3 regions of the Kitasatospora sp. NBC_01250 genome follow, and region 2 is predicted to be linked to each of the others. Evidence: riboswitches for the same ligand, from Rfam matches in the RefSeq annotation. Region 2 holds a riboswitch; each other region holds the start of a gene.
The links. Region 2 has a riboswitch for cobalamin ahead of OG500_RS23930 (ribonucleoside-diphosphate reductase subunit alpha). Riboswitches for the same ligand answer to the same signal wherever they lie in the genome.
Positions count from the first base shown of each region.

Region 1: it holds a riboswitch for cobalamin, as region 2 does, so the genes downstream of both, OG500_RS02860 (CbtB domain-containing protein) here and OG500_RS23930 (ribonucleoside-diphosphate reductase subunit alpha) in region 2, are expected to answer to the same signal.
Region 3: it holds a riboswitch for cobalamin, as region 2 does, so the genes downstream of both, OG500_RS02845 (HoxN/HupN/NixA family nickel/cobalt transporter) here and OG500_RS23930 (ribonucleoside-diphosphate reductase subunit alpha) in region 2, are expected to answer to the same signal.

Region 1 is NZ_CP108476.1:594,654-596,848, forward strand. It holds gene OG500_RS02855 (CbtA family protein) at 1-753, opposite strand, end outside; gene OG500_RS02860 (CbtB domain-containing protein) at 780-998, opposite strand; cobalamin riboswitch at 1,039-1,160, opposite strand; gene metE (5-methyltetrahydropteroyltriglutamate--homocysteine S-methyltransferase) at 1,302-2,195, opposite strand, start outside.
Region 2 is NZ_CP108476.1:5,663,980-5,666,174, forward strand. It holds gene OG500_RS23930 (ribonucleoside-diphosphate reductase subunit alpha) at 1-792, opposite strand, end outside; cobalamin riboswitch at 1,054-1,182, opposite strand; gene OG500_RS23935 (glycosyltransferase family 39 protein) at 1,258-2,195, opposite strand, start outside.
Region 3 is NZ_CP108476.1:591,969-594,163, forward strand. It holds tRNA gene OG500_RS02840 (tRNA-Ile) at 113-189, shown strand; gene OG500_RS02845 (HoxN/HupN/NixA family nickel/cobalt transporter) at 322-1,446, opposite strand; cobalamin riboswitch at 1,533-1,673, opposite strand; gene OG500_RS02850 ((2Fe-2S)-binding protein) at 1,796-2,195, opposite strand, start outside.

The sequences.
Region 1 (2,195 bases), 5.1 Mb from region 2:
GAGCTGGGCGGCCACGGACAGGAAGCGGAAGTCGAAGAGGGTGTCCGCCGGGAAGCCCGGGTAGACGATGGCGCCCTGCGGGTCGGTCAGCGGCAGCGGGGTCTCGGTCGCATGGTGACCGAACTCCTGCACATTGTCGGCCAGTTCGCCGAGCGACGGGAGGACGGCCATGATCGTGCCGATCACCACGACGTAGGCGCCGGCCGCCAGCAGGGTGGCGTTCCAGTTGCCGAACCGGGCCTGGAGGCGCTTGCCGAGAACGACCGCGAGCACCAGGAAGAGCACCGAGCAGGCCACCATCGCCAGGTAGAGGTTGCCGCGGTCACGGATGGTGTCGGGGTGACCGATCGAGGGCGGGTTGGCCGGGTACTTGATGAACGGCACGAAGTAGATGCCGAGGAATCCGCCCAGCGCCACCAGCATCGCGAGCGGGCGCGGCCGGAGCCGGCCGGTGCGTCCCAGACAGATGGCGTAGGCGACGGCGAAGAGCGCGCCCATCGCCGCGCCGAAGAGGATCATGCCGACACCGATGCCGATGTTGGCCTGAACGGTGCGGCTGAAGATGTCCGGGCCGCCCATGTCCATGGGCAGTCCGGCAGCCTTGTCGAGGGCCCCTTGGGCGGCGTCGCGCCCGCTCTCGTAGTCGATCGCCGTCCGGATCTGCGGCTCGGCGAAGATCCGGGCGAAGACGAACGCGAGCAGGCCGGCCACTGCGCCGGCGATGACGCCGCGCAGGACGAGTCTTTTTTCCATGTCGGGTTGTTCGCTGCTTCCGGTGGTCAGTGACAGGGGAAGCCGAGGAAATGGCGGGAGTCGTGCACGAACTCGTGGATGTGCATGTCCTTGCCGAACACGGAGTAGGCGCCCTGGTCGACGCCGATGAAGTAGTAGACGGCCAGCGCGATCAGCGCGCTGACGACGAGCCAGGCGGCGGCCCTGGCCGCAGGAACGACGACCGGGACGGGCAGGGCGGTGGGCCCGGGCAGACTGGTGCTCACAGTTGAGCCTCCTTCAGGGGATCGTGCGTCCCGCTCTTCGATGGGGCAGACCGTGATGGCGTCGTATCTGACTCACGAGCCGCCCGCAGGCGCCTCGCTCACAGTGGCGCGACCGTGCTGGAGTTCCACCAGCTTCCTTACGCCATCACTACTCACCGTAGGGTAAAGGCCCGGGAAAGGGGCCGTCAATGGCCGCCGATGCTCCCGGGGCACAATGCGGGCAAGGTCACGTGGCCGGCGTCGGCCACCGGGGTGGGCGCAGCAGGTGGTCTGCGCCCACCCCTCTCATCCCACGCCGGCACCTCAGCCGGCGAGTTCCTCCCGCAGGCGGCGGGCGGCGCCGACCAGGCTCTCCAGCGAGGCCCGGGTCTCGGGCCAACCGCGGGTCTTCAGGCCGCAGTCGGGGTTGACCCAGAGCCGCTCGGCGGGGATCGCCGCGAGCCCGGCGCGCAGCAGCTCGACGGCCTCCTCGGTGCTCGGCACCCGAGGCGAGTGGATGTCCCACACGCCCGGGCCGACCTCGCGCGGGTAGCCGGCCCCGGCCAGCTCTCCGGCCACCTCCATGTGCGAGCGGGCCGCCTCCAGCGAGATGACGTCGGCGTCCAGCTCGTCGATGGCCGTCATGATCGCGCCGAACTCGGCGTAGCACATGTGGGTGTGGATCTGGGTGTCGGCCCGCACCCCGGAGGTCGCGAGCCGGAACGCGGCCGTGGCCCAGTCCAGGTAGGCGGGGCGGTCGGCGGCGCGCAGCGGCAGCTTCTCGCGCAGCGCCGGCTCGTCGACCTGGACCACGGCCGCACCGGCGGCCTCCAGGTCGCGCACCTCGTCGCGCAGGGCGAGTGCCACCTGGAACGCGGTGTCCGCGAGCGGCTGGTCGTCGCGGACGAAGGACCAGGCGAGCATGGTGACCGGGCCGGTGAGCATGCCCTTGACCGGACGGTCCGTCAGGCTCTGCGCGTAGCCGAACCAGTCGGTGGTCATCGGGTGCGGGCGGGAGATGTCGCCGGCCAGCACCGGCGGGCGCACGTAGCGGGTGCCGTAGGACTGCACCCAGCCGTGCCGGGTGGCCAGGTAGCCGGTGAGCTGCTCGGCGAAGTACTGCACCATGTCGTTGCGTTCGGGCTCGCCGTGCACCAGCACGTCCAGGCCCGCCTTCTCCTGGTAGGCGATCACCTCGCGCACCTCGGCCTCGATACG
Region 2 (2,195 bases):
CGAGGAGTCCAGGGTGCGCAGGAACGGCACGATGCCGTTGGACTTGCCGTTGGTGCCGCGGATCAGGCTGCCGCGCGAGCGGATCCGGGAGTAGGACAGGCCGATGCCGCCGGCGTGCTTGGACAGCCGGGCGATCTGGGCGTACCGGGAGTAGATCGAGTCCAGGTTGTCCAGCGGCGAGTCCAGCAGGTAGCAGCTGGACATCTGCGGGTGCCGGGTGCCGGAGTTGAACAGGGTGGGCGAGGAGGGCAGGTAGGAGAGCGCGCTCATCAGGGCGTAGAGCTCGGCCACCTCGCGCACCGACTGCTCGTCGTCGCCGACCGCCAGGCCGCAGGCGACGCGGAGCAGGAAGTGCTGCGGGGTCTCGATCACCTTGCGGGTGATCGGGTGGCGCAGCAGGTAGCGGGACTGCACGGTGCGCAGGCCGAAGTACTCGAACCGGTCGTCGCCGCGGGTGTCGATCAGCGCGTCCAGGGCCTCGGCGTGCTTGGCCACGAAGGCGGCGGTGCTGTCGCCGATCAGGCCCTCGGTGTGGCCCACCGCGATCGAGGCGGCGAAGGACAGGGCGCCCTGGCCGATCGCCTCGTCGGCGATCTCCTGGGCGAGCAGGCGGGCGGCCAGCTTCGAGTACTGGGGGTCCTCGGCGATCATCGAGGCTGCGGCGTCCACGGCCAGCCCGCGCAGTTCGGCGAAGTCCGAACCGGCGTGACGGCCGCGCAGCGCGGCGGCGGCGACGTGGCCGGGGTCCACCTGGGGGAGGTCGGTGCTTCGGTCGGTGAGCAGCCGAAGCAGCGCGGCCCCGGGGTCGGTCTGGGCGTCGTTGGAGGCACCGCCAGGCCGGAGGCTGGGGGAAGAACCCTGTGAGGGCAGGGTAACTGAGTCAACGACGGTCAAGGCGCTCTCTCCTGTGGCGGCGGCGGACTGGCGGAGTCCGTGGCCCGCGCGCGCGGCAGGGCAGAACAGCACGCCGAAACTTTCCGGCGCGCGTCATCCACCCTGGCCTGCCCGCGAGGCCGGACGGTACAGCTGTGCATGAAGGCGTCTGCGGGGAAGCCCGGTGGCACACCGTCGGCAGGTAACCGGACTCGCGGGCACCCGTGGGCGCAGCCGCTCACCGTTGCGGGGCAGTCCCGGACTTCCACCGGATTCCCCTGCGTCGACAGCGAGAGTGAGCATACATGTAGTGGTAGCCGCTTCGAGCAACCCCATATGTAGTGTCGCGTGGAGTGGTGAAACCGACACCAGATGGCCGCAATGTCAGCTGGTGCCAGGCGCCATCTGCACGTTGTGGTCGCCGAGGTCGTCCGCCACCGAGGCCCGGCGGGAGGGGTGGACCCGGCTCAGCAGGACCAGCTTGACCCAGGGGAGGGCGTCGGTCCGGGTGGCCTGGAACTGGCTGCGGAGCACCTCGGCGGTCTGCGGCGGGAGCGCGGCCAGCGGGTCGGCTCCGGTGCCGGTGGACACCAGCCAGATCCGGTTGGTGTTGGCTGCGCAGGCGTCCGGGTCGTCGCACTCCTGGGCCGAGTAGAGGCCGGTGACGGCGGCCGACTTCTGCAGCAGGATATCCTTCGGGGCGGTCCTGACGTCGCGCAGCTCGTAGGCCATCGACATCCGCTCCTGCAGGATCCCGCTGTAGACGATGCCGTCGCCGGGCTGCTGGTCGTGCAGCATGATCCGGGTGAGCTGGTCGTAGTCCGGCTCGCCCGCAAGGTCCTGATGGGTCGCCCGGATCCCGGGCCAGGCCGTCCAGCCGAGTCCGGCGACCGCGGCGGCGACCAGCACCCAGCTGAGCAGCCGGCGCGGCAGTGCGGGGCGGGCCTCGCGGGTGAGCGGCCCGGCGATGCGGCAGACCGCGGCGGCGGCCAGCAGCGCCCAGGCTGGCAGGGTGAAGAGCAGGTAGCGGTTGAGGAAGAGGTGCAGCCAGCTTGCGGTGGCGAAGGTCACCAGCGGCGGCAGCAGCGCCCAGGCCGCGAGCAGGGCGGCGTGCCGACGGGCCGCCAGCAGCCCCAGCAGACCCACGGCCAGCACCGCGAGCCCGACGTGCCAGGACAGGAAGAGCGTGTCCGGGTAGTTCCTGAGGTCGGTGAGCCCGGTCCTGTTCCAGGCGATCTGGGCGCTCTGCGCCTGACCCTGCAGCACCATCGGGACCGTCAGCGAGCCGCCGGCCAGCACGGCGGCGGTGAAGGCCCAGCGGG
Region 3 (2,195 bases), 5.1 Mb from region 2:
CGGTGAGGTACATCCGCTGCGCGATCTGCGCGTTCGCCTGGCCCCTGGCCCCACCATCGAGGAAACGGTTTTTGAGTTCAGCAGCTGATCAGCTAAAGTTTCCGTGCGGCACGGGCCTATAGCTCAGACGGTTAGAGCGCTTCCCTGATAAGGAAGAGGCCACAGGTTCAAGTCCTGTTAGGCCCACCAGCGCTGAATGCCCGGAGTGGATATCCACTCCGGGCATTGTGGCATTCCCCCACTCCCCTACGCGCCCATGTGCCCGGCCGGGGCGAGGGCGTGCGGAGCTTCCTGTGCTCACCTGACCGCTGCGAGCGCCCGTCAGGCCAGTTCCTTGGCGTCCACCGACGGTGTGCCGGCCGGGGTGCTCCAACGGGCCTCGACCTTGCCGTAGCGCCAGTAGACCAGCGCGACGATCCAGGTCAGCGCGAACAGTGCGGCGATCGCGAAGCCCGCCTTGTTGATGTCGAAGTTCGCCATGAAGTCCCAGAAGGCGCCCTTGAGGTGCAGCTCGGAGGTGAGCACGCCGAGCAGCTCGATGGTGCCGATCAGGAAGGCCGCGGCGATCGACAGGCCGGTGATGACCAGGTTGTAGTAGACCTTGCGGACGGGGTTGGCGAAGGCCCAGCCGTAGGCGAAGTTCATGAAGCAGCCGTCCAGGGTGTCGAACAGCGTCATGCCGCCGGCGAAGAGCAGCGGCAGCGCGAGGACGGCGTAGAACGGCAGGCCGGAGGTGGCGGCGTAGGCCGTCGCGGCGAGCAGCACGACCTCGGTGGCGGTGTCGAAGCCGATGCCGAAGATCAGGCCGACGAAGAACATCTGCCAGGTGTGCTTGATCGTGCGCATGAAGCGGCCGAAGAAGCGGTACATCAACCCGCGTGCCTGGAGCTGGCGTTCGAGCTCGGCCTCGTCGAAGGTGCCGCGCCGCATGGCCCGGAACACCTTGGCGATGCCCGCCAGCACGACGAGGTTGAGCAGCGCGATGAGGTAGAGGAAGCTCGCCGAGGTGACCGTGCCGATGACGCCGCCGACGGTCTCGTAGCTGGAGTTCGGGTCGACCACCGCGCCGAAGACGGCCTTGGCGGCGATGGTGAGGCCGATGCCCACCACGCAGATGATGGTGGAGTGGCCCAGCGCGAAGAAGAAGCCGGTGCCCAGCGGGCGCTTCTCCTCCGCCATGAACTTGCGGGTGACGTTGTCGATCGCGGAGATGTGGTCGGCGTCGAAAGCATGACGGGCACCCAGCGTCCACGCGGTGAACGCGACGCCCATCCCGATGCCGAGCCCGTCGTAGTGGAAGTGGTGCGGCAGGACCGCGAACACGAAGATGCCCCAGCCGAGGCCGTTGAGGGCCAGGATCACCAGGGCCATCAGGCTCAGGCGTCCCCACTCGGAGGGCTGCAGCGCGTCGCGCATCGTTCTGAACCGGGTTGCCGGAGCGGGCAAGGCATCCTCCTCGGGATGCTCGCGGACAGGGCGGCACACCCGAGTCGGCCACGGCGGGCCGGGCGGGCCGTCCTTCCGTCGAGGCGGGAATCCGTGGCACGGCAGCAGGCGACCGGACTCGCCCCCCGAGGGGGACATCACCGTTGCGGGACAGTGCCGGGTTCACACCGGACTTCGCTGCTGGCACACCGTCACAGCAGGCGGCTGCAACCTTGCCAGGCTAGTGAGCCGCTCCCACCGGACTCAAGTCCACACAGGTCAAGACCCGGGAAACTCTGCACCGGACGGCTTCGCGCGCCGCCGCAGTCCGACGGATCGTCATATCGTTTCTTGGCAAGGCACTCTCTTGCTATCCCCGGCGGCCCGGGGGTGCGGTGAGGACGCAGTCCCCGCACAGGGCGCCCGCGTGGTCGGGGGCGGCCCGGTAGATCAGGCAGCAGCTGCGGCGGCGGAACCCGGTGCCGTCGTCGGCCGCGGTGCCCGCGCCCTGCAGGGGCGCACGGGCGAGCAGCTGAGCGACCAGTTCGCGCGCGCCCGGAGCCAGTTGAGGGGCCGAGCGGGCGATGGCCGCGGCGGCGCCGTTGACGGCGGAGGCCACGTTGCCGTGCAGGATCCGCGCCGAGACGCCGAACCCGGCGCCGAGCGCCTCGCTCAACTCCCGGACCGGGCCGTCGAGCAGGTCCGCGCCCAACCGGTCGGCGAGTTCGACCCGGTCGGCGACGGGTTCAAGGACCTGCTGCGGCAACGAG